DNA from 4 places in the Bradyrhizobium sp. HKCCYLRH3061 genome. Region 1 is predicted to be linked to each of the others. Evidence: predicted binding sites of a transcription regulator. Region 1 holds the regulator's gene; each other region holds the start of a gene.

Region 1 (7,243 bases):
TGGCTCGGCTATGACTGGGGCGACAACCTGTTCTTCGCCTCGGACTATTTCGAGCGGCTCTACGACTGGGCCGAGGGCCTGATCAAGGCCGGGCTCGCTTACGTCGACGACCAGACGCAGGAGGAGATCCGGCTGTCGCGCGGCACGCTCACCGAGCCCGGCAGGAACAGCCCGTTCCGCGACCGCTCGGTCGAGGAGAATCTCGACCTGTTCCGGCGCATGAAGGCCGGCGAATTTCCCAACGGCGCGCGCGTGCTGCGCGCCAAGATCGACATGGCCGCGGGCAACATCAATCTGCGCGACCCCGTGCTGTACCGGATCTTGCACGCCCATCATCCCCGCACCGGCGACACCTGGAAGATCTATCCGAGCTACGACTACGCCCACGGCCAGTCGGATGCGATCGAGGGCGTGACGCATTCGATCTGCACGCTGGAATTCGAGGATCACCGGCCGCTCTACGACTGGTTCTTGGACAAGCTGCCGGTGCCGTCGCATCCGCATCAGTACGAATTCGCGCGCCTCAATCTGACCTACACCCTCTTGTCCAAGCGCGTGCTGACGCGGCTGGTGCAGGACGGCCACGTCTCCGGTTGGAACGATCCGCGCATGCCGACCATCGCCGGGCTGAAGCGCCGCGGCGTGCCGCCGGCGGCGGTGCGCGAGTTCATCAAGCGCATCGGCATCGCCAAGGCCAACAGCATCGTCGATGTCGGCATGCTCGAATTCTGCATTCGCGAGGAGCTCAATCGCACGGCGCAGCGCCGGATGGCGGTGCTGCGGCCCTTGAAGGTGGTTATCGAGAACTACCCGGAAGGCCAGGTCGAGGAGCTCGAGGCGATCAACCACCCCGACGACGCTTCCGCCGGCACGCGCAAGATCGCCTTCGGCCGCGAGCTCTATATCGAGCAGGACGACTTCATGGAGAACCCGCCCAAGAAGTTCTTCCGCCTGTCGCCCGGCAACGAGGTGCGGCTGCGCTACGCCTATTTCATCAAGTGCCGCGACGTGATCAAGAACGATGCCGGCGAGATCGTCGAGCTGCGCTGTACCTATGATCCAGCGACCAAGGGCGGCAACGCGCCGGACGGACGCAAGGTCAAGGCGACGATGCACTGGCTGCCGGCGGCGCAGTCGCTGAAAGCCGAGATCCGCATCTACAATCAGCTGTTCGCCAATCCGAGTCCGAACGCCGCCGACTTTACGGCCGACCTCAATCCCAACTCGTTGGAAGTGCTGACCGACGCCCGCATCGAGCCGGCGATCGCCGCGAGCAATTCGGACGCGCCGATGCAGTTCGAGCGCCAGGGCTACTTTGTGCGCGATCCGGACTCGACGCCCGACAAGCTCGTGTTCAATCGTACCATCGGCCTGCGCGACACGTTTGCGAAGGAGGTCGCCAAGGGCTGAGGCGAGCGGAAGCCGCGGGACGCTTGCAGCTCAGCTGATCGCGTCCTGGCCGGCGTTCGTCAGGGTCGGCACACCGTCGGTGAGCTCGACGAGCCCGCGCTCGGCGAGGAGCGAGAGGTCTTCCTCGGCGACTGGGGACAGCGTGAGCCGGTGGGCCTTGATGTCCCGGAGAGTCCAGCGGAGGTGGATCGCCCTCTCGAGCGCGAGATCGGCGAAGGGGTCGTCAATACCTTTAGCGTCCATACCCCGATAAGCGCGTGCGACGCGAAAAGTTCCAAGCCAAGTGCGCGTGCAGAAAGCCAGGATTCCCGTTCCGTTCTGCTAGGCGGCCTCGCGCAGCTTCCGATAGCCTTCCCGCCCGGTCGGGTCACGGGTGGTGTTGGCAATGGCGGAGCCGGTCAGGCCGCCAGCAGGACGTCCAGGAGGGCGGCGCGGGATCGCGGGCGTGATGGCCGACGTCTGGCCGCCGCGGGGCGCGCTGGCCGGCGGCTGGCCCGCGATCCGGCCCGGCGCGTCATCGGCATTCGCCGCGCGCCTCAAGATCTGGGCGGCCGAGGAGGCCGGGGCGGGCCGGCTGCTGCCCTGGGTGCCGGTGGCATTCGGGGCCGGCATCGCGCTGTATTTCACCGCCGATCACGAGCCTGTGCTCTGGATCGCCGCGATCGCGGCGGCGCTGCTCTGCCTCGTCGCCATCATGATGCGGCGGCATCGGCTGTTTCCGGCGGCCGTGATGATCGCGGCGGCGGCGTGCGGCTTTGCCACCGCGACCATCAAGACCGCGCGGGTGGCGCATCCGGTGCTGGCGCGGCCGCTCTATTCGGTGGCGCTGTCCGGCTTCGTCGAGGCGCGCGACATCCGCGAGCGCAGCGACCGCATCGTGCTGCGCGTCACCGCGATGGAGAGCCCGCGCAACGCGATCACGCTGGCGCGGGTGCGGCTCGCGGTGCGCAAGGGCACGGCGCCCGAGGTCGGCAGCTTCGTGCAGCTCAAGGCGCGGCTGCTGCCGCCGATGGCCCCGGTGCGGCCGGGCTCCTACGATTTCGCGCGCGACATGTTCTTCCAGGGCATCGGAGCCTCCGGCTTCGTGATGGGCGCGATCACGACGGCGCCGCCGCCCCAGGCCGCCGGCTTCGGCCTGGGCTATGCGGCGGCCATGCAGGGCCTGCGCGACGCGATCGACGCACGCATCCGCGCCCGCCTGTCGGGCGACGAGCGGGCGATTGCCACCGCGCTGCTGACAGGCCGGCGCGACGCCATCACGCCCGATGTCAACGACGCGATGTTCGTCTCCGGTCTCGGCCATGTGCTGTCGATCTCAGGCTATCACATGGCGGTCGTGGCCGGCGTCGTGTTCTTCGCCGTGCGCGCGCTGCTGGCGCTGATCCCAGGCCTTACCGTCAGCCACCCGATCAAGAAATGGGCGGCGGCCGCGGCGCTGGTCGCGGCGGCGTTCTATCTGTTGCTCTCAGGCGCGGAGGTCGCGACCCAGAGATCGTTCTTCATGACGGCCGTGGTGCTGATCGCGGTCATGGTCGACCGCCGCGCCGTCACTTTCCGCACGCTCGCGGTCGCGGCGATGATCGTGCTGATCGCAGCCCCCGAGGCGCTGGTGCATCCGAGCTTCCAGATGTCGTTCGCGGCAACGCTCGGCCTGGTCGCGCTGGTGCAGTTCGGCCTGCCCAGGCTGTTCGCGACGCCGGACAGCTCCACGACGCAGCGCGTCGCGCTGTGGGGCGGGCGCGAGCTTGCGATGCTGCTGCTGGCCTCGCTGATCGCCGGGCTCGCGACCACGCCCTATGCCGCCTTCCATTTCCATCGCGTGACGCCCTATGGCGTGCTCGCCAATCTCGCGGCGATGCCGGTGGTCTCGGCGCTGGTGATGCCGGCCGGCCTGATGGGCTTGCTGGCGGCGCCGTTCGGCCTGGATGGCGTCTGGTGGTCGCTGATGGGCCTCGGCATCGACTGGATGATCGCGGTGACGCGCTGGGTGGCGGCGCTGCCCGGCGCGGTCGGGCGCATCCCGGCCTTCGGCATCGGCTCGCTGATCCTGGCCAGCCTGGGCGTCATCGTGATCGGCCTGCTGCGCACACCCCTGCGCTGGTCGGGCGCCGTGGGGCTCGTGGTGGCCACCGCGTGGGCCGCCACGACGCCGCTGCCCGATGTGCTGATCGCCGGCGATGGGCGCGCGGTGGCGGCGCGCGGCCGTGACGGGCGCCTGCATGTGATGCGCACCGGCAAGGATGTGTTCGCCACCAAGGAGTGGCTCGCGGCCGACGCCGATGCCCGGCTGCCGACGGATCCGTCGCTCGCCGATGGGGTCTCCTGCGACGAGGCGGGCTGCGTGGTCGCGATGGCCGACGGCCGCTTCACCGCCCTGACCCTGCGCGCCGAGGCGCTCGCCGATGATTGCACCCACGCCGCGCTGATCGTCACCGCGCGCGCCGCGCCGTCATCCTGCGCGGCGGCCGTCATCGATCGCGAACGGCTGCGGCAGCAGGGCGCCTTGTTGCTGGTGCAGCAGGGCATAGGCTTCGCCGTGACGCCGGCGCGCGCCGGCGGCACTGACCGCCCATGGTGGCCGGCACCCGCCGAGGCCGGCGCGTTCGACACGACGCTGACGCCGCGTGCGCCGGCCGCGCCGCTTCAGGACGCGACGCCGCCGGAGACCGAGCAGAGCGAGCAGGATTGAGTGCCGGGCAGCTCGAACGTGCCGCGATGATACTCGGTGTCGTCTGGTCCATCGAACAGCGATGGACCTTCGACCAGCGTGAACGCGGCGCCCGGATAGCGTTGCCAGATGGCGACGTCATCAGCCGTGACCGTCAGCCATCCGAACGCAAGCATGTAGCGGCCGGGCTCGGTGATCCGTCCGGCCTTGTTCCAATCGATCTTGTTGACCACGGCGGCAAGCTCCCCCGGCAAACAATGCCGGCCGAGGGATGTCGTTCCTATCCGATGCGATGCCGGACGTTCGCCCGAGAGGACTTTGCGCTTGCAGAACCCAAGTTGACCAAGTCTCCCACCGTCGAAAGCGCGCTCACGACCGACAGAAATGCCGACGCGCAGGCCCTCAGGTGATGCTGATGCGGCGAATCGGTGTGGCATGCGACGTCGGCACGTCCTCGCCGATGTCCGGGCGACGCTCTGCCGGCTGCTTGCTGACCGGCAATTGCAGCACGGTGACGCGCTGGCCCTCGCAGAGCTGGGTCACCAGCACGTGGCGGCCGTCGGCGAACTCGATCGCGTCGTGATGGCGATCGGGAATGTGGGTCTCGATGCTGTTGAACTTTGCGACGCGCTCGCGGATCGTCCGGGTCCAGAGCCAGCGGCTGTCGTAGCGGACGTCCTCGGCGAAGGCCAACTCGGTGCCGGGCATCATGCAGACTGCGACGGTCGGCTCGCTCTCCAGGGCGAAGCCGCGGGTGGCGGTGCCACGGAAGGTCATCGAGATCAACGTCTCGCCGACCTTGGCGGGACGGGACGCAACCGCATGGAGGCTGTAGTCACACATCGGATCGCTCCTCGTTGAGAGATAGCCGACCCACGCTCCCCCCGGACAGGCGCAGGCCTCTATCAGAGTGGACATCGATGGTGATGTTAGCGCGCGCTTCGCGGCAATTCTGCGCTGATCTGCATCGCGTGTGCCCGCGGCCGATCACAAGCGTTTGAGCATGCCGCGCTGCACATCATGAGGTGCATTCGCGCGTGACGTATTTTGCTGGGCAGCCTCCAGCTCGGCGGCGAAAGCGCGTGCGCCCGCCGCCGATCGACCGATCCCATTCGCGATCAGTACTTGCGGTACAGCCCGACCAGCTTGCCTTGGATCTTCACCCGGTTCGGCGGCAGGATGCGCACCTCGTAGGCGGTGTTGGCCGGCTCGAGCGCGATCGATGCGCCGCGACGGCGGAAGCGCTTCAAGGTCGCTTCCTCATCGTCGATCAGCGCCACCACGATGTCGCCGGTGTCGGCGGTCTCGTTGCGCTGGATCAGCGCCATGTCACCGTCGAGGATGCCGGCATCGACCATCGAGTCGCCGCGCACCTCGAGCGCATAGTGATCGCCGTTGCCGAGCATGTCCGCAGGCACGCTGATGGTGTGGCTGCGCGTCTGCAGCGCCTCGATCGGGGTACCGGCGGCGATGCGGCCCATCACCGGCACCGCGACAGGGCGCTCGCCATCGTCCAGCGCGGGAGTGCTGGTGCGCACCTTGCCGAGATTGCCTTCGATCACCGACGGCGTGAAGCCGCGACGGTTGCCCGCGGCCTGCGACAGCTCGGGCAGCTTGATCACCTCGATCGCGCGGGCGCGATTCGGCAGCCGGCGGATGAAGCCGCGCTCCTCGAGCGCCGTGATCAGGCGATGAATGCCGGACTTTGAACGCAGATCGAGCGCATCCTTCATCTCGTCGAAGGACGGCGGCACGCCGGCTTCCTTGAGCCGCTCGTTGATGAACCGCAGAAGTTCGTACTGTTTGCGCGTCAGCATTTCGACCTGGTCCCCGGTTTGTTGTTGTCCGAGTCCAGGAGCTGCGCCTTGAGCACAAGCCGGCTGAGAGCGCCCTGGAGTCGGACCGTCATCGCGTCGCCCGCAACATACTAAAAACAAATCATGAACGGACACTATATGTTCGATGTGTGTTCCGCAATCCTAAAAATATGATGAACGGACCGGGCTTTACCGGGGAAGCGGCTCAGTTCGGCAGGCGCAGGATTTCGCACGGGCTGCCGGCAGGCGCCTTCGGCGCAAACGCCGGCCGGATCACCAGCGCCTGCGACAGCGCGAGATTGCCGAGCAGCGACGAATCCTGCTGCGTCACCGGTGTTGCGACCAGGGTGCCGTCGGCGCGCTCCTTGAGCTGCGCCCGCAGATAGTCCTCGCGCGAATCGTTCGCCCCCAACTCGCGGCCGAGCAGGGCGGTCTCGCGCAGCATCACGGCCTCGTCGCGGCCGAGCAGGTGCCGAATCAGCGGCACCATGAACAGGATGGCGCAGACATAGGACGACACCGGATTGCCGGGCAGTCCGATCACCCTGATGTCGCCGAGCCGTCCGTGCATCATCGGCTTGCCCGGCCGCATCGCGATCTTCCAGAACGCCATTTCGACGCCCTCGGCCTCCAGCGCCTGCTTGACCAGGTCGTGATCGCCGACCGAGGCGCCGCCGGTCGTGATCAGGACGTCGGCCTCGGCCGCGCGGGCGCGCCGGATTCCAGCGACCGTCGCCTCCATCGTATCCGCGGCGATGCCGAGATCGATCGGCGTCGCGCCCTCGCTGCGCACCAGCGCCCGCAGCGCGTAGCCGTTGGAATAGACGATCTGCCCCGGGCCGGGCGTCGAGCCCGGCATCACCAGCTCGTCGCCGGTGGCGAGCAGCGCCACCTTCGGCCGCCGCCGCACCGGCAGCGCCGGATGATTCATGCTGGCCGCCAGGGATAGGTCGCGGTCGCTGAGTCGGCGCCCGGCCTTCAGCAGCACCATGCCCTGGTGGAAGTCGACGCCGGCCGGCCGGATGTGCCGGCCTGTGATCGCGGCCTCGGTGATCACGACATGGCCGTCCTCGGCGATCGTGTCCTCCTGGATCACCACCGCGTCGGCGCCTGCGGGGACAACGCCGCCGGTGAAGATCCGCGCCGCCTCGCCGGGCCCGACCACGCGATCGAACGGCCGTCCCGCCGCGACCTCGCCGATCACCTTCAGCCGCGCCTTGGCCTTGGCTGCGTCGGCCGCGCGCACCGCATAGCCATCCATCGCCGACATCGCCTCGGGCGGCTGCGTCCGCAGCGCCGCGAGGTCGCGGGCCAGGATGCGGTGATAGGCCTCGTCCAGCCCGACCAT
Region 2 (7,243 bases), on a different contig from region 1:
GGCTGACCTTGTGGCCAACCTGGGGACCCTTGGCCGTCAGTTCACAGCGCCGCGACATGGCAATAAATCCTCTCTCATCCCCGCACCCTTCGTCCGCCTATGTCGGCGGGCCGCGGGGGTCCAAAACTCGTCCAGCTCGTCTCTGGGAGATGCGGTCCTATAGGGGGGATGCGGCTTTTCGTCAAGGTTTTGAAGGCCGCAGCAAATACAGGGAGCCGGGCCGGCGAACCCGGAGGACGCGACCCATGCCTCCTCCTGGTCGGGCCGAAATCGCCGACCAGCAGAAAAGCAGGCGTGTAATCAATAGTATAGCCGGCAGTTTAGACCATATAAAGGGCGCATTCGGACGTGATGGATGGATATCCCGCGAACGGTCCGGAATGGCGGCATGCTGGCGCGGTCGGAGGTTCGCGGCTCGGTTCCGGCAGCGCTGCGGACGACGGTTCTGAGTGCTGTTCAGGCGCAAAGCGCTGGACAAACCGCCATTGTCGGACGGTTCGCGTTGTTTGAAGGCGTTTTTGGCTTAAGTAGCAAGGACGGCGCGTCGGATCGGTCCGGCGCTCAGGCAGGCGGATCGGCAGGATCATTCGTCACGTGACCATCATCTCGGTTCCCTCATTTCTCTCGGGCCGCCTGGCCGCGGCCGGGGCAGCGCTCTGCCTGTTGTTGCTGGCGCAAGGCGCCCAGGCGCAGGCTCGGTTGGACGCTCAATACGAGGCTTCCCTGGCCGGCATCCCCGTCGGCAAGGGCACCTGGGCGGTCGAGATCGGGGATGATCAGTATGGTGCTGCGGCTCAGGGCGGCACCGCCGGCCTGCTCAAGAGCTTCTCGCAAGGATCAGGCACGGGCTCGGTGCAGGGACGCGTCGTCAACGGCGCCCTGGTCGGCCAGAGCTACCAGGCCTCGACCTCCACGGGAAAGAAATCGGAGCAGATCCGCATCAATCTGCAGAACGGCACCGTGAAGGACTTCGCCATCGAGCCGGCGCCTCCAGTCGATCCCGACCGCATTCCGGTGACGGATGCCCACAAGCGCGGCGTGCTCGATCCGATGACGGCCTCTCTGGTGCGGGTGCCGGGCAATGGCGAACTGCTGTCGCCGGACTCCTGCCGCGGCGCTGCGCCCGTGTTCGACGGCCGCATGCGCTACGAGCTCAAGCTCGACTACAAGCGCATGGAGAACGTCAAGGCTGACAAGGGCTATCGCGGTCCGGCGCTGGTCTGCGCGATCTACTTCACGCCGGTCGCGGGCTACATCCCGGACCGGCCGGTCATCAAATATCTGGCTCAGGCCCGCAACATGGAGATCTTCTTCGTGCCGATCGCCGGCACCCGCGTGCTGGTGCCGTTCAAGATGGTGATCCCGACCCCGCTGGGGACCGCGATGCTGGAGGCGACGTCGTTCATCACCCAGGCGGCGCCGCACGTCGCCAAGACCCAGTAGCGCCTCGTATCGCTGCTCCTCCACATCCGAATCTCGTCGCTGTGGCACGGCCCCGTCAGCGGCTGAGCCGCAACAGCGGCCGTGGCGTGAAGGTCTGGCGGCATGCCGTCCGCTCTCGCTTGAATGCGATGGAGATTCCGCGTTGACCTCCGATTTGCCGGTCCCCGTATGGATGCTGTCTGCTGCGCGTGAATCCGTTTGACTCTTCCCTGATTCTGATTCGACTCGGGACGCCCTGAAATGCGCGCCAGTTCCATCGCGAAAGCGTTGCTTGTGGAGCCCGCGAAAACTTGATCTAGTGCTGGCTTGATCGCAGAGCGCGAGATGTTGCGGTGAACGAAGCCTGAAAGCCGACAGAGTCAGCGATTCCTTCGCGATTCGTTCTCAAGGCGTTCCGAAGCTTAAGCTGCGGCACTATATGCGTCACAATGTGAGACAGGGGTCAGCATCTCAGCCTCTCCAGACACACGACAATTCCGCATCCGTCGCGCGTGAACGACGCGCTTCCAACGCCGGCTTCGAGACCCACATTTAACGAATGGCTTTTTCGTCCTCTTCGGCTGCCTCGCCTTTCGAGCGCACGTCCGACCGTGCTCCCGGAAGCGGCGTCACCGCCGTGCTCGGCCCCACCAACACCGGCAAGACGCATCTGGCGATCGAGCGCATGCTCGCGCATTCCTCCGGCATCATCGGACTGCCGCTGCGGCTGCTCGCGCGCGAGGTCTACAACAAGATCGCCGATCGCGTCGGCAGCGAGGCCGTCGCGCTGATCACCGGCGAGGAGAAGATCAAGCCGAAGAACCCGCGCTATTGGGTGTCGACGGTCGAGGCGATGCCCAGGGATCTCGACGTGTCGTTCCTGGCCGTCGACGAGATCCAGATCGCGTCCGATCTCGAGCGCGGCCATGTCTTCACCGACCGCATCCTCAATCGCCGCGGGCGCGACGAGACGCTGCTGCTCGGGGCTGCGACGATGCGCCCCATCATCGAGCGGCTGTTGCCCGGTGCGTCGATGGTGACACGGCCACGATTGTCGCAGCTCGAATTCGCCGGCGACCGGAAGATCACGCGGCAGCCGCGCCGGACCGCCATCGTGGCGTTCTCGGCTGACGAGGTGTACGCCATCGCCGAGCTGATCCGCCGCCAGCATGGCGGCGCCGCCGTGGTGCTGGGATCGCTGTCGCCGCGCACGCGCAACGCGCAGGTGGCGATGTTCCAGAACGGCGACGTCGACTATCTCGTCGCCACCGATGCGATCGGCATGGGGCTCAATCTCGACGTCGATCACGTCGCCTTCGCATCCGACCGCAAATATGACGGCTATCAGTTCCGCCGGCTCACGCCGTCGGAGTTTGCCCAGATCGCCGGCCGTGCCGGACGCGCGACGCGTAACGGCACGTTCGGCACCACCGGACGTTGTGCGCCGTTCGAGCCCGAGCTGGTCAATGCGCTCCAGAACCACACCTTCGATACCGTGAAGGTGCTGCAATGGCGCAACTCCAGGCTTGATTTCGCGTCCTTGAGCGCGCTCCAGGTCTCCCTGGCGATTACGCCGGGGCATGACGCGCTGACGCGCGCGCCGACCGCGGAGGATCTGCGCGTGCTCGATCATGCCGCGCGCGATGCCGAGGTGCGCGACATGGCGCATGGCGCTGAAGCGGTCGAGCGTCTCTGGGAAACCTGCCAGATTCCCGACTATCGCAGGCTGTCGCCGGCTGCCCATGCGGAGCTGGTGACCACCGTGTTCGGCTTCCTGATGCAGAAGGGGCGTATTCCGGACGCCTGGTACGCGGCCCAGGTCGATCAGGCCGACCGCGTCGATGGCGACATCGATACGCTGTCGGGGCGGATTGCACAGATTCGCACCTGGACCTTCGTGGCCAACCGGCCCGACTGGCTGCGCGACCCTGATTATTGGCAGGGGATTACCCGCGAACTCGAAAATAAATTGTCAGACGCCCTTCATGAACGGCTCACGGAGCGTTTCGTTGATCGTCGTACCAGTGTATTGATGCGGCGCCTGCGGGAGAACAGTGTTTTGAATACGGAAATCGGCAAGACCGGCGAAGTGATCGTTGAAGGGCACGCGATCGGCCGCCTGGATGGATTCACCTTCGCGCCCGACGCCGCCGAAGCCGGCTCGGAGGCCAAGGCCTTGCAGGCTGCTGCCCAGAAGGCGCTGGCCGGCGAGATCGAGGCGCGCGCCGAGAAGCTGTCCGGCGCGCCCGACGAGCACATCGTGCTCACCGCCGACGGCACGATGCGCTGGACCGGCGACGCGGTCGCCAAGCTGGTCGCGGCCGACGACGCGCTGCATCCGCGCCTGCGCATCATCGCCGACGAGCGGCTGACGGGTGCTGCGCGCGACAAAGTCCAGGCGCGGCTCGATCTGTGGCTGAAGACGCATATCGAGAAGCTGCTCGGCCCGCTGTTCGAGCTGTCCAAGGCCGAGGACATCACCGGCATCGGCCGCGGCATCGCGTTCCAGCTCGTGGAGGCGCTCGGCGTCATCGAGCGCGCCAAGATCGCCGCCGAGATGAAGGATCTCGACCAGCCGTCGCGCGCCACCTTGCGCAAATATGGCGTGCGCTTCGGGGCCTATCACATCTACGTCCCGGCACTGCTCAAGCCGGCGGCGCGCGCGCTCGCCGCGCTGCTGTGGGCCGAGAAGCAGGGCAATGTCGACATGTCCGCGCTGACCGGCGCCCAGCATCTGGCGAGCTCGGGCCGTACCTCGTTCCCGGTCGACAAGGCGCTGCCGCGCGATGCCTATCGCGTGCTCGGCTATAAGCAGGCCGGCGAGCGCGCCGTGCGCGTCGACATCCTGGAGCGGCTGGCGGACCTGATTCGTCCCGCCCTGGCCTGGCGCGACAATGCGCCGGGCGAGAAGCCGGCCGGCGCCTTCGACGGCCGCGGCTTCGTGGTGACGCAGGCGATGACCTCGCTCACCGGCTCGGCCGGCGAGGACTTCGCCTCCATCCTGCGCGCGCTCGGCTATCGCATGGAGAAGCGTCCGCCGCTGCCGCCCAAGCCGATTGAGAAGCCCGTCGAGGCTGCTGCCATCGCGGAAGCTGCTGCTGCCGAAGCCGCTCCGGCAGATGCGCAGGCTGTGCCGGGCGAGGACCTCGCAGTTGTCGCCGGCGAGCCGGCCGACGAGCAGGTTCCCACCGTCGCGGAGGCCGCCGTCGCTCCGGTGACCGAGCAGGCCGTCGCCGTGCCCGCGATGGTCGGTGAGGAGCAGCCGGAAACCACGTCGGGATCGGCCCTGGCATCGCTGCCGACCGTCGATTTCGTCACGCCGGATGTGGCGGACGCCGCTTCCATGGCCGAGACGGCTGCCGAAAGCGTCGTCGCCGAGGCGGAAACCGCCGTCGCTGCGGATGCGCCGCAGCCAGAAGCCGCGGAGGCCGTTGCGAACGAGGCAACAAGCATCGGCGACGCTTCGGCTGAAGCTGCCGCGGCGGAAACTGCTGCTGGATCGACCGCCACCGAGGCTTCTCCCGCCGAGGCCTCGCCTGCTGCCGAGCCCGTCCTGGTCGAGGTCTGGCGGCCGGGCGGGCGGTCGGAGGAGCGCAGGCCGCGCCACGACCATCATCATCGCGGCCGGCCCAACCGTCCGCAGCATGAGCGCGGGCAGGGGGGCGGCGGCGGTCAGGCATCGGCCGGGACCGCTCCGGCCGAGGGCGGCGAGGCGCGCGAGCGCCATCACCGCGGCCATGGCCGGCGCGACCGGATGAAAGAGTTCGGCAAGGACTTCCGCAAGGGCCCGCCGGAGGCGGGTGCGGCGCCAGCCGAGGGCGCATCGGCGCCGGCGCGCGAGGATCGCGGGCCGCGCCGCGATCATGATGCCAAGGGGCGCGACCAGAACCGGGATCGCAACAAGGGCGGCAAGTTCGGGGGCGACCGCGAGGGGCGCGGTGGCCGCGACTTCGGCAAGGGCGGCCGCGACAAGCGCGACAGCGGCCCGGCGCTGCGGCCCTACGCATCGAGCAGCGGCGGCGGCCGGGATCGCGACCGTCCGGTCGATCCCAATTCGCCGTTTGCCAAGCTTGCTGCGCTCAAGGAGCAGCTCGCGGGGAACAACCGCAAGGACTGAGCGGCAAGATCGGTTGGCAAGATTGGTTGGAAGGACAACGCCGACGTCCGACACCCCGTCAGAGCGCCAGCGCATCGACAAATGGCTGTGGCATGCGCGGCTGGTGAAGGCGCGCACCAGCGCCGCGGCGCTGGTGTCGTCGGGGCATGTCCGGGTCAATGGTGTGCGCGAGACCTCGCCGGGCCATGGGGTGAAGACCGGTGATGTGCTGACCATCGCGCTCGATCGCAGCGTGCGCGTGCTCAAGGTGACCGGCTTTGCCGCGCGTCGCGGCGACGCCGCGTCCGTGCGCGGGCTCTACGACGACCTCGAAGGTCGCGGCCGAAGTTGATTGGTTGCGCCGGCGCAATTCCAATTCAGTTCTTCGCCCCGCTTCACTTGCGGCACACCACGTCCTGCGCTAGTCCAAGCCAGCCGATTTGTCGATCCGTTCCGGAGCCCTGGATGACTTACGTCGTCACCGAAAACTGTATCAAATGCAAATACACCGATTGCGTTGAGGTCTGCCCGGTAGACTGCTTCTACGAGGGCGACAACATGCTGGTGATCCATCCGGACGAATGCATCGATTGCGGCGTGTGTGAGCCGGAATGCCCGGCCGACGCGATCAAGCCGGATACCGAGCCGGGGCTGGAGAAATGGCTGGGTGTGAACGCCGAATATGCCAAGTCCTGGCCCAATATCACGCAGAAGAAGGACCCGCCGGCGGATGCCAAGGAGCACGACGGCGAGGACGGAAAATTCGAGAAATATTTTTCATCGAAGCCGGGCGCCGGAGACTGACGGGTCACCTCTGCACCGGCGCGAGAGCGGCGCCGGCAATTCTGCCGCTGGCCGTGGCTGATTGGAATCGCCACGCGGAAACAATGGCCTAGAACGAGATTGCGGCGAGCGGGAACCGCCGCATGAGTTGTTCTATTCCGGCACGCTTCACTTAACCCTAACTTCGTGGACCCGTCACAATACCGCCCCTGCGGCCTCTAAATCATTGATTTTTGCGGTAAATGTGCTATATATAGCACATTCTCAGAGCCGAACCCGGCCATGCGTACCTTTTTTTGGCCGCCCTTTTAGGTTCCCGCAACATCAAACAGGGGCGTGGCAGTTCCGCGCGCAGGCTGTGTCACAGAAAACGCGTAAAAAGAGTGCTTCCAAGAGTACAAAAAAAGCCGCCGCGGCCAGCCGCAGCGTTTCCAAGGGCCGTGCCCGGGCTCCTGTAAAGGAGATTCGGGCTGCCGCGAAGGCCTCGGCTGCCAAGTCCACCAAGAACAAAAGAAGCGCAATGCCTGAAAAGACTGCCAAGACTGCCGCGAAAGCATCCGCCGCGAAGACCACTCTTGCAAAGGACTCTGTTGCCAAGGCTGCGCCCGCCAAGGCCGCCGCTGCGCCCAAGGCTGCCACCAAGACCGCCATTCCTGCGGCTGCTGCCCCTGTTGCCAAGCCCGCCGTCGCCGCCAAGCCGGCTGCTCCCGTCGCGGCCGCGCCGCGCGTCGAGGAGAAGAAGCTGCCGACCCAGCGCCAGGGCTTCAAGACCAACGAATTCGTCGTCTATCCGGCTCACGGCGTCGGCCAGATCCTGGCCATCGAGGAGCAGGAGATCGCGGGTGCGAAGCTCGAGCTGTTCGTCATCAACTTCATCAAGGACAAGATGACGCTGCGCGTGCCGACCGCCAAGGTCGCCAATGTCGGCATGCGCAAGCTGTC
Region 3 (7,243 bases), on a different contig from region 1:
GCGCTTGAACGGCGTTGACGAAAACTCCTGCTTCAGGTTCGGGTACTTCGAGCCGCCGGTGCCATTGAAGTTCTGGCCGTCACCGGTCTGCGCCATGAAGCCGTCCATGACGCGGTGGAACGGCACGTTGTTGTAGAAGCCTTCGCGCGCCAGCGTCTTCAGCCGCTCGGCATGCTGTGGCGCCAGATCGGTGCGCAGCTTGATGATGATGCGGCCCTTGGTGGTGTCGATGACCAGGGCATTCTGCTTGTCGAGGCCGGCAGGCAGCGACTGGGCCAGCGCCGGCAATGCGAAGACGAGAGCGAAGACGAAAGCGAGCGCGCGGATCATGGCAACTCCGATGACATGAGACGATGTGGAGAGGAAGGCACCGCCGGAACCGGCCGGTGCCTGAAGGATCACTTGAACTTGGCCTTGAGACTTTCGGCCACCGACGGCGGCACGAAATGCGAGATCTCACCGCCCATGGCGGCGATCTGGCGAACCAGCGTGGCTGCGATCGGACGGACACCCACCGAGGCTGGAACGAACACCGTCTGGACCTGCGGTGCCATGGTCTGGTTCATGCCGGCCAACTGCATCTCGTAGTCGAAATCGGTGCCGTCGCGCAGGCCCCGGATCATCATGATCGCACCGGCCTTCTGCGCGGCCGTGACCGTCAGATTGTCGTAGGTCGAAGCCTCGAAGCTGCAGCCCGCCGCGGCTGCCACGGGGCCGAAGATCTCATGCGCCATCGCCAGCCGCTCCTCGGTCGAGAACAGCGGCTTCTTGCCGTGATGCACGCCGACCGCGACGATCAGGCGGTCGCAGAGGTGGACGGCCTGCCGGACCACATCGAGATGGCCGTTGGTGACGGGATCAAACGAGCCCGGATAGAGCGCAATGCGTTGCATGCGCTCGTCCTATACCGCCCGGAACAGGCCGGCAAGCCGCCGTCAGGCGCGCTGGCGTGGCTGTGATGGGCAAAGAGCGGCCGAGAGACTGCATTGCGATGGAACGAGGTGCGACGCCGATGGGCCGGAACCGTGGTCGGCTACCGCGATTGTTTCGTCGGAACATCCGACATGAAACACGCTCGCGCCGAGACGAAACCAATTCGCCCGTCCCGCGAAGACGTCTCGAAACCCGATCTGGTTATCAAATCGTTAACGAACACAGGCCGAACGGCCCAGACAGGGGACCGTCATGATCAAAGCGCTATCTGCAGTCGCAGCAGCCGGCTTGGTGGCTGCCGGCATCACCCTCCTGCCCGGCTTCGCTCCCCAGGTCGAAGCCAGCGTGCCGCGTCCGCTGGCCAAGGCGGACCGCCTGGACATCCGCCCAATCGGCCGCGACTGCTCGCAGCAGGCCTGGCCCAACTTCGAGGCGGGCTGCCTGCGCAGCGCCGGAACCCGGGGAACCATCCGCGAGGCCAGGATGGTCTCGGTCGAGCGGACGCAGTGAGGCGAACAGCGAAAGACCTGCGTCATCCGCTATTCGCTACGCCCTATTCGCCATTCGCCTGGTCAGCGTTCCCGTTGCCGTTCTCGGCCTCCTCGCCGATATGCTCCACCGAAACGACGTGCTCATCATCGGCGGTGTCGAAGACGATGACGCCCTGCGTCGAGCGTCCCGCGATGCGGATGCCGTCGACGGGGCAACGGATCAACTGCCCCTTGTCCGTCACCAGCATGATCTGATCGCCATCCTCGACCGGGAATGAGGCGACGAGCTTGCCGTTGCGGTTGTTGACCGACATCGCGACGATGCCTTTGCCGCCGCGGCCGGTGGTGCGGTACTCGTAGGACGAGGTGCGCTTGCCGTAGCCGTTGACCGAGACGGTCAGCACCACCTGCTCCTGCGCCGACATCTCGACATAGCGTTCCTGCGACAGCTGGATCGCGCCAGCGGCCGCCTCCTCGCCCTCGGCCTCGACCGGCTCCTCGGTGGCAGCATCGCCCGACATCGCCCGGCGCATCTTCAAGTACGCCGTACGCTCGTCCGAGGTCGTCTCGACATGGCGCAGGATCGACAGCGAGATCACCTTGTCGCCGCCGGCGAGCGCGATGCCGCGCACGCCCATCGAGGTCCGACCGGTGAAGACGCGCACATCGGTGACGGGGAAGCGGATGCACTGCCCGCCCGACGCCGTGAGCAGGACGTCGTCGCGCTCGGTGCAGATCTGCACGTTGACGATCTCTTCGCCCTCGTCGAGCTTCATCGCGATGATGCCGGAGCGGCGCACGTCGACGAAATCCGACAGCTTGTTGCGGCGAACGTTGCCGCCGGTGGTCGCGAACATCACGTCGAGATTGGCCCAGGAGGATTCATCCTCCGGCAGCGGCATGATGGTGGTGATGCGCTCGCCCTGCTCCAGCGGCAGGATGTTGATCAGCGCCTTGCCACGCCCGTTGGGCGCCGCGATCGGCAGCCGCCAGACCTTCTCCTTGTAGACCTGGCCGCGCGACGAGAAGAACAGCACCGGCGTGTGCGTGGAGGCCACGAACAGCCGGCTGACGAAATCCTCCTCGCGGGTCTGCATGCCCGAGCGGCCCTTGCCGCCGCGGCGCTGCGCCCGATACGCCGACAGCGGCACGCGCTTGGTGTAGCCGGCATGCGACACGGTCACGACCATGTCCTCGCGCTGGATCAGGTCCTCGTCCTCGACCTCGCCTTCCTGCTCGGCGATCACGGTGCGGCGCGGCGTGCCGAACTCCGCCTTAACAGCGGCGAGCTCGTCCTTGATGATCCCCTGTACCCGCGCCCGCGAGCGCAGGATGTCGAGATAGTCGTTGATCTCGACCTTGAGCTTGTCGAGCTCGTCGGAAATCTCCTCACGGCCGAGCGCGGTCAGGCGCTGCAGGCGCAGGTCGAGAATCGCCTTGGCCTGCTCGAACGACAGCCGGATGGTGCCGTCCTCGGAAAGACGGTGGCGCGGATCGTCGATCAGCGTGATGATGGCCTCGACGTCGCGCGCCGGCCAGTCGCGCGACATCAACGCCTCGCGCGCGGTCGCAGGATCGGGCGACGTCCTGATGACCCGGATGACCTCGTCGATGTTGGCGACGGCCACGGCAAGGCCGACCAGGATATGAGCGCGGTCGCGCGCCTTGTTGAGCAGGAACTTGGTCCTGCGCGTGACGACACGCTCGCGGAACGCGACGAAGATCGTCAGCAGGTCCTTCAACGTCATCGTCTGCGGGCGGCCGCCGTCGAGCGCCAGCATGTTGGCGGCGAAGCTCGTCTGCAGCGGCGTGAACTTGTAGAGCTGGTTGAGCACGACGTCCGGCACGGCGTCGCGCTTCAGCTCGACGACGACGCGGTAGCCGTCGCGGTCGCTTTCGTCGCGCAGGTCGGCGACGCCTTCGATCTTCTTCTCGCGCACCAGTTCGGCGATGCGCTCGACCATCGTCGCCTTGTTCACCTGGTAGGGAATCTCGGAGATGATGATTGCCTCGCGATCCTTGCGGATCGTGTCGATCGTCACCTTGCCGCGCATCATGATCGAGCCGCGGCCCAGGTGATAGGCCGAGCGGACGCCGGCGCGGCCGAGGATGATGCCGCCGGTGGGGAAATCCGGCCCTGGAATGATGTTGATGAGGTCGTCGATCGTGAGCGCGGGATTGTCGATCAGCGCGATGCAGGCATCGATCACCTCGCCGAGATTGTGCGGCGGGATGTTGGTGGCCATGCCGACCGCGATGCCGCCGGCGCCATTGACCAGCAGGTTCGGATATTTGGCCGGAAGAACCGACGGTTCCTTGTCGGAATTGTCGTAGTTGGCCTGGAAGTCGACGGTGTCCTTGTCGATGTCGTCGAGCAGCGGAATCGCCGACTTGGCGAGCTTCGCTTCGGTGTATCGATAGGCCGCGGGGGGATCGCCGTCGACGGAGCCGAAATTGCCCTGGCCGTCGATCAGCGGCACGCGCATCGAGAAGTCCTGCGCCATGCGCACCATGGCGTCGTAGATCGACTGATCGCCATGCGGATGGTATTTACCGATGACGTCGCCGACCACGCGCGCGGACTTGACGTACTTCTTGTCGGGCGTGTGCCCCTGCTCGTACATCGAATACAGGATGCGCCGGTGCACGGGCTTGAGGCCGTCGCGCGCATCGGGCAGCGCTCGCGACACGATCACGCTCATCGCGTAATCGAGGTAGGAGCGTTTCATCTCGTCGAGGATGGAAACGGGACGAATGTCGGAAGGTCCGCCCGGCTCGCCGGGCTTCTCATCTTCTTTATCGGACAAAGGGGATACCGGTCGGTTTTGACACGCGAAAATCGCTTGGAATCATATAGCGCATGGCGCTGCCGCTAGCCACCCCCAAGGGGGTTCGGAGCGCGCTTTTTCTGCTCGCCTTTCCAGGGACTTAACCGGTTGCCGCGGCCGCCCATGGCAGGCTCCGGGAACCCTGTTTGGCTATGGGCCGAAGACCACCTTGTGCATGATCCGTCCAGGCATGAGCGTGAACAGTCCGGCAATCACGAGGGCGCCGGAGAACAGCGTGATCATGGCCCGGCGGTGGGGCCCCACCCGATGGCGGTGCGCAGCCCACACCGCAACCGACAGCACGGCCAGCGTATAGAGCGACAGCAGGTGAATCGGGCTGAAGGGACCGACCAGCCGGATGGTGTGAATCCAGAACGAGCTGGCCGCAACGGCGGCCATGAGAGTGACCCAGATCCAGCCGAGCGTTCGATGCGGCAAGGTCCCTTTCGGGGCTGCGAACTGGACCAGCCCCAGTGCGAACGCCGTCATCGCGGCGACAGCGTGCAGCAGGACGGCGGGCTCGGCGGCGAGCAGCGGTGCGAAGCTCATGCAACACCCCGGTGGTCAGGTTACGCACAGCTCAAGCGAACGAAACGTCAGACGCGCGCGATCGCCTGCAATGCGAGACCCGAGGTGATCGCCCCGGCTCCCGTCCCGACACGGACGGAAGCCACCTTGTATCGACCGAGGACGCAGGCGGCTCAGAACGGAATGTCGTCGTCCATGTCGCTGTTGCGTCCGCCACCGCCGGCCGAAGCGACTGCGCGGCGCGGCGGCGCCATCGACGGACCGCTGCTGCCGAAATCGCCGCCACCCATGTCATCGGAGAAGCTGCCGCCCCCGCCACCACGGCCATCGAGCATCGTCAGGGTCGAGTTGAAGCCCTGCAGGACGACCTCGGTCGAGTACTTCTCGACGCCGCTCTGGTCGGTCCATTTGCGGGTCTGCAGCGCGCCCTCGATGTAAACCTTGGCGCCCTTCTTCAGATACTGCTCGGCGACCTTGCAGAGACCTTCATTGAAGATCACCACACGGTGCCATTCGGTCTTTTCCTTGCGCTCGCCGGTCGCCTTGTCGCGCCACGTTTCCGACGTCGCAATGCTCAGATTGGCGATCGGCCGCCCATCCTGCGTACGCCGGATCTCGGGGTCCTTGCCGAGATTGCCGACCAGAATCACCTTGTTCACACTACCCGCCATCACCACTCTCCCGCGGTTCTCGATCATCGGACCGGCCGTCCACACCGGCCTCACGGCGTCCGGTGGCTAACCCTTCCTCTCGCGGCGGACCCTATACGGTTGCCGCGCGGTCCACCCGCCTCGTCCATTGTTTATCCACATATAGCAGGCGGACGGCCATTGTTCCAGTTTTGTTCGCGCGCCTGTGTCTACAACCGTGCGTCGAGTTCCAAGGAACCCGATGGAACCCAATGGAACCGCGAAAAAGTTCCGTCAATCACGAAAAAGCGATTAACTTTCATCAGCTTACATCGTCCCACTTCCTCCCCGCCTGTGGCTTTTGGGAGACGGTATCCAGGGTTGAATCGCGTATATTTGAGGACGGATTGGGGCCGCAAGCGTGGTCGCACCAACTTCACAGACGTGCGTCTCCGGGGACCATTTTGGAGACGCCCAAAGCGGGAGACTTGGGATGAAAAGAATTTTTCTTGGAGCTGTCAGCTTGATGGTTTTGGGGGCGCTGACGCCGGCGGGAGCCGCCGATCTCGCCGCCCGCCCGTACACGAAGGCCCCGGTGATGGCGCCCGCTCCGCTTCCGACCTGGGCCGGCTTCTATCTCGGTCTGCAGGGCGGTGGCGGCTGGGGCCGCAGCGATGAGACCTTCTTCGGTGCGCCGAATACGGCGATCTTTGCCGGCACGCAGCGTTACGACATCACCGGCGGCTTCGCCGGCGGCGTGATCGGCTACAATTGGCAGGTCGACAACATCGTGTTCGGCCTCGAGGGCGACTATCACTGGGCGGACATCGACGGCCGCTCGGCCGTGATCAACGCCGGCGTCGGTGACACCTACTTCACCAAGCTGCGCGGCTTCGGCGACATCAAGGGCCGGCTCGGCTGGGCCACGGGTCCGGCACTGCTCTTCGTCAGCGGCGGTGCCACGGTCGGCGATCTGCAGCACCGCTACGATGGCGTTCCCGGCAACGTGTTCGTGCAGAACGACTGGCGCTGGGGTTGGACGATCGGCGCCGGTGCCGAGTACATGTTCGCTCCGAACTGGTCGGCCAAGGTCGAGTACAACTATCTCGATTTCGGCAAGAGCTCGATCCAGTACTCCCCGGTCGCGACCAACCGCTCGGAGTGGAGCGACACCGTCCATACCGTCAAGGCCGGCATCTCCTACCACTTCGGTGGTCCGGGCATGTCGCGCTACTGATCGCACGCCAAAAGCGAATATGTCGAAAGGCCGGCCTCGCGCCGGCCTTTTTTTGCGTGCCAGAACCGGTACTTGCCGAGCCGTTGTGTCCTTTGGGTGACGGCTTTTTACGGCGGAAGGGGCTATCAAGGTCCGGCGGGTGGGCGTTGGTGAGAGCGTGCGTGCGGGCGTCGGACTTGGTTTGGGGAATGCGATGAGAAGGCTGTTGCTGGGGGCGACAACTTCGCTGGCGCTGGGGATTGCGCCGGCCATCGCTGCCGATCTGCCCGCGCGCACCTTCACCAAAGCGCCTGCGATGATCACAACGATCTATGATTGGAGTGGTTTCTATGTCGGCCTGAACGCCGGCGGCGCATCCTCCCGCACCTGCTGGACCAACAAGGTCAGCTTCGCAGGTGTCGCTGCGACCAACGCCGAGGGTTGCCACGATGCGACCGGCGCGCTGGCGGGCGGCCAGATCGGCTATCGCTGGCAGGCTGGCGGCTGGGTATTCGGCGTCGAAGGTCAGGGCAACTGGGCCAACCTCAAGGGCAGCAACACCAGCCAGTTCGCCCCGGCCGTGACCAACCAGACCAAGATCAACGGCATCGGCGTGTT
Region 4 (7,243 bases), on a different contig from region 1:
GTCCTGAAGGACACCAACTACTACTCGATCTACAAACCGCTCGAGTGGCTCAGCGCATCGATCCCGACCTATACGGCGATTGCGCCGAGCAATCCGGACCTGTTCACGATCACGCCGATCGTCGAGGCGAACGACTCCTGGACCGCGGAAGCCGGCTACATGCATTCCATGCAGCTGCAGTATTTCCCGCATGCGACCGGCACGAAGGCGCCGCCGCTGCCGGGAGTCACCAAGACCGGCGTGGCGCGGCCGCGGGCGGTCGCGGTCGCGGCCTGAGCGTCGCAGGGGAGCTTTTGCGGGGCTGGGTTCGCTCAGTCCTGCAAGGGGCTCGGTGCGGCGGCCAATCAACCTTTGATCACGATTTTTGTGAGTGTGCGCTGCAGGAACGCCTTGCGCGGTGCGGTGGTTGACCCCGCACAGAAGCAAGGAGAGAGACATGCAACGCACGATCAAGATGGCCGCGCTGGCCGGAGCCACGCTGGTGATCGGCACCGCCGCTGCGTCCGCGCAGGGCTATGCCCGTTTCGGTGACTCCATGGCCTGGGTGCCGCCGGCGCAGACCACGGATTCCGAGCCGGTGTATGGCGCAGCGCCGGGGGCGGCCTACGCGCCGGGTCCGGTGGCTGGCCCAGTGGCCTGGGGCGGCGGCTACAACGGCACCAACCATCCGACACCGGGCTCGACCCAGGGCGATGTCGGTCCGTCCGGCAACAACAACGGCACGCTGACCGGCGTCTATCGTCAGTGGTAGTCGCTTTCAGAGCTTTCAGATAAGTCAGCGTCAAGTTGACGAGCCCGCCGCCCGGACACGAGTGGCGGGCTCGTTTTTCGCAGGGAGCCGCCAAGATGCAGCCGCGTTGGAATCATTCAATCGCGGCAATGTGAGCGAAGCGTTGTGTCGCAGCATTGTCGTGACCTGCCGCGGAACCGGCAGGGTCCTTACGTTGTTTGCTCCGCGATAATTAGGAACGAAGGAGCAAGTTCATGACGCGCATGTTTGGTTTGGCGGCCTTGACCGCGGTCACGCTGGTCGCCGGCACCGCCGCCGCATCAGCCGGCGAGTACGGCCCCGGCGGCTACGGCTATGGCGGCCAGGTCACCAGCACCTATGCCTACCGCGATTCCTACGCCTGGGCGCCCGGACCGGTCTATGAGGAAGGCTACGTCGCGGTTGCACCGGGCGAGTATGACGGCCCGGGCTGGGGTGCCGGCTACAACGGCACCAACCACCCGACCCCGAGCTCGACCCAGGGCGACGTCGGCCCAAGCGGCAACAACAACGGCACGCGCAGCGGGTATTATCGCTGGTGAGTTGAGTTGGTAGAGCAACGATGAAGCCCGTCGCGCTTGGCTGAGCGGCGGGCTTTGTCGTTGCGTTACAGGGGGGAGACGATAGGCTGGGAAAGCCTTGTAACCTCGAAGTCCAGCGGACCCGCGCATGAAAGTCATTCCGCCGTTTCAGCTCGTCCCTGAACCGTTGGATGACGTCGCGCGCGAAATGCCACCTTTCAAATGGGCGCCAAAGCCGATCGGACGCAGGCACCGGCTCGGTGGAAGCCCCGATTTCATCCAGGGTGATGAATGGCCGACCTGCAAGACCTGCCGGGTCAAGATGACGTTCTACGGTCAACTCGATTCGATCAATGACGAGATATGTATCGCGGATTGCGGGATGATCTACGTCTTCCTGTGCTTCGATTGCTACGCGTCGGAGTCGTTCGTTCAATCGAACTGATGTACGATCTAGGGTCCGTGCAAGCAGCGACCTCTCGCATGGCGCAGGAGCCCGTCGTCCCGACCGTCATCGCGAGGAGCGGAGCGACGAAGCGATCCAGAGTCTCGCGCCCGGCTCTGGATTGCTTCGCTTCGCTCGCAATGACGGCGCGACGGAACTACTCCGCCGCCTCGCTCGCGGCGCCGCGGCTGCGCTTCTTCGGCTTGGCCGACTTCTCCAGCACCGGCTTCAGGAACTGCCCGGTGTAGCTGCGCGGGGCCTTGACGATGTCCTCGGGCGGGCCCCAGGCGACGATCTCGCCGCCGCCGTCGCCGCCTTCGGGGCCGAGGTCGATGACCCAGTCGGCGGTCTTGATGACCTCGAGATTGTGCTCGATGACGACGACCGTGTTGCCCTGCGCGACCAGCTCGTGCAGCACCTCCAAAAGCTTCTTGACGTCGTGGAAGTGCAGGCCGGTGGTCGGCTCGTCCAGGATGTAGAGCGTGCGGCCGGTGGCGCGCTTTGACAATTCCTTGGCGAGCTTCACGCGCTGCGCCTCGCCGCCGGACAGCGTGGTGGCCTGCTGGCCGACATGGATGTAGTCGAGGCCGACGCGGCGCAGGGTCTCGAAGGTGTCGCGCACGCGCGGCACCGCCTTGAAGAATTCGGCGGCCTCCTCGACGGTCATGTCGAGCACGTCGGCGATCGACTTGCCCTTGAACAGCACGTCGAGCGTCTCGCGGTTGTAGCGCTTGCCCTTGCAGACGTCGCAGGTGACGTAGACGTCGGGCAGGAAGTGCATCTCGATCTTGATGACGCCGTCGCCCTGGCAGGCTTCGCAGCGGCCGCCCTTGACGTTGAACGAGAACCGGCCGGGCTCGTAGCCGCGCGCCTTGGATTCGGGCAGGCCGGCGAACCATTCGCGGATCGGCGTGAACGCGCCGGTATAGGTCGCGGGATTCGAGCGCGGCGTGCGGCCGATCGGCGACTGGTCGATGTCGATGATCTTGTCGATGTGCTCCAGGCCCTCGATGCGGTCGTGCGGCGCCGCCGCCTCGTTGGCGCCGTTGAGCTTGCGCGCGATCGCCTTGTACAGCGTGTCGATCAGCAGCGTCGACTTGCCGCCGCCGGACACGCCGGTGATCGCCGTGAACAGGCCGAGCGGAATCTCGGCGGAGACGTTCTTCAGATTGTTGCCGCGGGCGTTGACGACCTTGATGGTGCGGCGATGGTTCGGTGGCCGCCGCTCGGGTACCTCGACCTCGAGCTCGCCGGTGAGATATTTGCCGGTCAGCGACGCCGGATTGCGCATGATCTCGGCCGGCGTGCCCTCGGCGACGATGTTGCCGCCATGGGTGCCGGCGCCGGGGCCGATGTCGAGCACGTAGTCGGCGAGGCGAATGGCATCCTCGTCATGCTCGACCACGATCACGGTGTTGCCGAGGTCGCGCAGCCGCTTCAGCGTGTCGAGCAGGCGGGCATTGTCGCGCTGGTGCAGGCCGATCGACGGCTCGTCCAGCACGTAGAGCACACCCGTCAGCCCCGAGCCGATCTGCGAGGCCAGGCGGATGCGCTGGCTCTCGCCGCCGGACAAGGTGCCGGAGGAGCGCGCCAGGGTCAGGTAGTTCAAGCCGACATCGAGCAGGAAGGTCAGGCGGTCGCGGATCTCCTTGAGAATGCGGGTGGCGATCTCGGTCTGCTGCGCGTTCAGGGCCTTCGGCACCTCGGCAAACCATTCGCCGGCACCCTTGACGGAGAGATCGCTGATTTCGCCGATGTGCTTGCCGCCGACCTTGACGCACAGCGCCTCGGGCTTGAGCCGGAAGCCTTTGCAGCCGGCGCAGGGCACGTCGTTGAAGTACTTGCCGAGCTCCTCGCGCGCCCATTCGCTCTCGGTCTCGCGGAAGCGGCGCTCGATGTTGGTGATCACGCCCTCGAACGGCTTCTTGGTGTCGTAGGCGCGAACGCCGTCCTCATAGGTGAACTTGATCTCGTCGTCGCCGGAGCCGTGCAGCAGCGCGTTCTGCGTCTTCTTCGGCAGATCCTTCCACTTGGTGTCGAGCGTGAACTTGTAGAACTTCCCCAGCGCGGTCAGCGTCTGCAGGTAGTAGGGCGATGACGACTTGGCCCACGGCGCGATCGCGCCCTTGCGCAGCGTGACGTCCTTGTCGGGGATCACGAGGTCGGCATCGACGTGCTGCTCGACGCCGAGGCCGCCGCATTCGGGGCACGCGCCATAGGGGTTGTTGAACGAGAACAGCCGCGGCTCGATCTCGGGGATGGTGAAGCCGGACACCGGGCAGGCGAACTTCTCGGAGAACAGGATGCGCTCGGGCCCGCTCTTGTCGTGGATCTTGGCCACCTTCTTCTTCTCGTCATGGCCGGGCTTGACCCGGCCATCCATCTCCTTCGAAGAGGATGGATCACCGGGTCTCGCGCCTTCGGCGCGGCCCGGTGATGACGAGGAAGGGGCTGCATCCGCGAACTCGATCACGGCCAAGCCCTCGGCGAGCTTCAGCGCGGTCTCGAAGCTCTCCGCCAGGCGCTGGCCGATATCGGGGCGCACGACGATACGGTCGACGACGACATCGATGTCGTGCGGGAACTTCTTGTCGAGCGTGGGCGCCTCGGCCAGCTCATGGAAGGTGCCGTCGATCTTGACGCGCTGAAAGCCCTTCTTGAGATATTCCGCGAGCTCCTTCTTGTACTCGCCCTTGCGGCCGCGCACGACCGGCGCCAGCAGATAGAGGCGGGTGCCTTCGGGCAGCGCCAGCACGCGGTCGACCATCTGCGACACGGTCTGGCTTTCGATCGGCAGGCCGGTCGCCGGCGAGTAGGGCACGCCGACGCGCGCCCACAGCAGGCGCATGTAGTCGTAGATCTCGGTGACGGTGCCCACCGTCGAGCGCGGATTCTTCGAGGTCGTCTTCTGCTCGATCGAGATCGCCGGCGACAGGCCGTCGATCTGGTCGACATCCGGCTTCTGCATCATCTCCAGGAACTGGCGTGCATAGGCCGACAGCGATTCGACGTAGCGGCGCTGGCCCTCGGCATAGATGGTGTCGAAGGCGAGCGAGGATTTGCCGGAGCCGGACAGCCCGGTGAACACCACCAGCCTGTCGCGCGGGATCTCGACGTCGATGTTTTTCAGATTGTGCTCGCGGGCGCCGCGGATGGTGATGGCCCGCAGGCTCGACTGGTTGGCTTGCGCGCGCTGCTTGGCCTTGAGCACTTCATCCATGACGATCGTCCCACGGCGCGAGACCGCGCCATTGTTGCAGGCGCGTTCTGCCGGGAGCCGGCCATCGGACGCCAGAGGGAAAAGGTATCGTCGGAACGTAGGAAGAACGTGGCCGGATTTCCAGTACCGTCAGCGAATCATCAACAATGCGCTCAGGGAATGGCAGCGAATGGCAGGAGGCTGCCGGTTCCGTCCGGCCCTGTGCGCGATCCCGCAAAGAAAAAGCCTCCGCTCTGGCAGAGCGGAGGCTGTGTGCGTTGGCCCGGAGGCGACGTTCTTAGAAGTGGTAGTTGATGCCGACCTGACCGGAATGCACGTTGAGCGTGCCGGTCGCGAGCGTGCCGAGGCCGGTGAAGGTGTAGCTCTCGCCACCGAAGCTCTTGTAGAGGTACTCGCCCTTCAGCGACCAGTTCGGGGCGAACATGTACTCGACGCCTGCGCCGACGGTCCAGCCCGAGTGGATCTTGCTGTCCGAAACGGCGACGCCCGGAGCCGTCAGCGAGATGCGGTTGTCCGCCCAGGCGTAACCGCCGGTGGCGTACAGCAGGGTCGGGCCGAAGGCGTAACCGATGCGGCCACGGACGGTGCCCCAGTCACGGATCTTCGATTCGGCGGTCACGCCAAGCGCGCCGACGGAGGCATTGATGTCAGCCCAGGCAGCATCGGCCTCGAGGCCGAACACGACAGCACCCTGCTGCCAGTTGTAGCCGACGGTGCCACCGGCGAAGCCGCCCTTCATGGCCGCAAAGTCAGCATCCTCATTGGCGTAGCCACCCATCGCACCGATGTAGAAACCGGTCCAGGTCTGCACCGGCGCGAGAACCGGGGCCTTGGTGTAGGTCGGGCGTGCGGCGAGATCAGCGGCGGCAGCGGGAGCGGCCAGGGCGGCCAGGGCCACGGTCGCGAGCAAGATCTTCTTCATTCCAGTCTCCAGTTTATTCCTCGAAGTCCGCATCGCACCGATAAGCTTACGCACGAAACAGACTCACCCGTTCAAGTTGACGAGGTTCCTATAGCCCGGTTCCGTACGGATTACCGTCACCCTGAAGACACACTCGCGGCCAAACCGCGTTTTTACGGCCCAGTTCCAGAAAGCCTATGTTACTCAATTGCTTGGTTCCGTGTGTGGCGAGCCGGCACGGTGGTATCGGGGCAACAAAAAAGGCCGGCTTTCGCCGGCCTTTCTCGGAACCTGTCGGTTGCAGGTATCAGTATTTGGCAATGACCGGGCCGCCGAAATGGTAGCTGAGGCCGACCTTGACGGTGTGGACGGTGTCCTTCCACTCGGAGCGGTTGGTCGCGAAAGCGCTGTACTGGATCGCGCTCTTGCCGAAGTCGAGATAGTTGTACTCGAGCTTGGCCGACCAGTTCGGGGCGAACATGTATTCCGCGCCGGCCCCGACCGTGTAGCCCCAGCGGGTGGTGGTCTGGCTGAAGACGTTGCCCGGCACGCCGTCGTAGCGGTGCTGCAGTTGGCCCACGGCGGCACCGCCGCTCACGAAGAACAGAGCGGGACCTGCGGCGTAGCCGAGGCGGCCCTTGATGTCGCCGAAGCTGGTCAGCTTGGTGAAGAAGGTGTCGCCCACGCCGGCATTGACCACTGCGGAGCGGCCGTTGATGTCGGCCCAGTGATAGTCGCCTTCGAGGCCGAACACGACGTTGTCGACCTGCCAATTGTAGCCGAGCACGCCGCCGACGAAGCCGCCATTGGTGTTGTAGTTCTGGGTGCCCAGGAAGCCCGGCGCATTGAAGCGGCCAAGGAAGGTTTCCTTGCTGGTGCCCCAGCCGCCGCCGCCCTGGATGCCGGCGTAGAGGCCCGACCAGCTCAGGATCTGCGCGACCATGGGCGGCGCCTTAGTGTAGGGCCGTGCCGCCATGTCGGCCGCCGACGCGGACGTGGCGGCCGCGACGCCGGCGAGGGCCGTCGTGATCACAAGCAACTTCTTCATCAAATTCTCCCCCGGGAGGTTGGAATGACAAGCGATGGGCAAGTCATACACAGGGCATCCCGGAGACGCTGTAACGCGCCCGCCACAGAAACGAAAAAGCGTTATAAATCATATATTTAGCACAAAAACGCCGCGACGCTGCCGGGCTGTTGACACGAAAAAGGCCGGCGTGGAGGCCGGCCTTTCCGAATGCGTGCGAGTGGCGGCTTTTTTCAGTAGCGGGTGCCCATCGGCGCTCCGAATCGATAGTTCACTCGGACGGTCGCCATGTCGATGTCCTGCTTGATGGTGTCGACGCGCGACAGCACGGTGGCGGTGGCCGGGAAGCTGATGTCGCGC

Evidence for each region. The regulator LexA, encoded in region 1, represses DNA repair genes until DNA is damaged. The targets are predictions, from matches to a motif close to TGTTCNNNNTGTGTTCNG.
Region 2: the regulator LexA is predicted to act here: its motif matches at 1,823-1,840, upstream of ACQR2C_RS30085 (helicase-related protein).
Region 3: the regulator LexA is predicted to act here: its motif matches at 5,612-5,629, upstream of ACQR2C_RS15880 (single-stranded DNA-binding protein).
Region 4: the regulator LexA is predicted to act here: its motif matches at 5,047-5,064, upstream of uvrA (excinuclease ABC subunit UvrA).

The regions. Positions count from the first base shown of each region.
Region 1 is NZ_JBNPUE010000018.1:86,006-93,248, reverse strand. It holds gene ACQR2C_RS25840 (glutamine--tRNA ligase/YqeY domain fusion protein) at 1-1,410, shown strand, start outside; gene ACQR2C_RS25835 (hypothetical protein) at 1,441-1,653, opposite strand; gene ACQR2C_RS25830 (ComEC/Rec2 family competence protein) at 1,796-4,099, shown strand; gene ACQR2C_RS25825 (hypothetical protein) at 4,054-4,311, opposite strand; gene ACQR2C_RS25820 (hypothetical protein) at 4,481-4,921, opposite strand; gene lexA (transcriptional repressor LexA) at 5,197-5,895, opposite strand; gene ACQR2C_RS25810 (molybdopterin molybdotransferase MoeA) at 6,101-7,243, opposite strand, start outside.
Region 2 is NZ_JBNPUE010000025.1:76,451-83,693, forward strand. It holds gene rpmB (50S ribosomal protein L28) at 1-58, opposite strand, end outside; gene ACQR2C_RS30080 (DUF3108 domain-containing protein) at 667-1,443, shown strand; gene ACQR2C_RS30085 (helicase-related protein) at 1,982-5,539, shown strand; gene ACQR2C_RS30090 (RNA-binding S4 domain-containing protein) at 5,613-5,870, shown strand; gene fdxA (ferredoxin FdxA) at 5,984-6,322, shown strand; gene ACQR2C_RS30100 (CarD family transcriptional regulator) at 6,822-7,243, shown strand, end outside.
Region 3 is NZ_JBNPUE010000008.1:230,410-237,652, forward strand. It holds gene ACQR2C_RS15855 (peptidylprolyl isomerase) at 1-330, opposite strand, end outside; gene coaD (pantetheine-phosphate adenylyltransferase) at 399-893, opposite strand; gene ACQR2C_RS15865 (hypothetical protein) at 1,186-1,443, shown strand; gene gyrA (DNA gyrase subunit A) at 1,487-4,231, opposite strand; gene ACQR2C_RS15875 (DUF2306 domain-containing protein) at 4,403-4,801, opposite strand; gene ACQR2C_RS15880 (single-stranded DNA-binding protein) at 4,954-5,451, opposite strand; gene ACQR2C_RS15885 (outer membrane protein) at 5,903-6,646, shown strand; gene ACQR2C_RS15890 (outer membrane protein) at 6,840-7,243, shown strand, end outside.
Region 4 is NZ_JBNPUE010000008.1:238,948-246,190, reverse strand. It holds gene ACQR2C_RS15930 (lipase family protein) at 1-276, shown strand, start outside; gene ACQR2C_RS15925 (hypothetical protein) at 437-751, shown strand; gene ACQR2C_RS15920 (hypothetical protein) at 985-1,311, shown strand; gene ACQR2C_RS15915 (DUF1963 domain-containing protein) at 1,439-1,735, shown strand; gene uvrA (excinuclease ABC subunit UvrA) at 1,893-4,955, opposite strand; gene ACQR2C_RS15905 (outer membrane protein) at 5,233-5,877, opposite strand; gene ACQR2C_RS15900 (outer membrane protein) at 6,164-6,904, opposite strand; gene ACQR2C_RS15895 (outer membrane protein) at 7,117-7,243, opposite strand, start outside.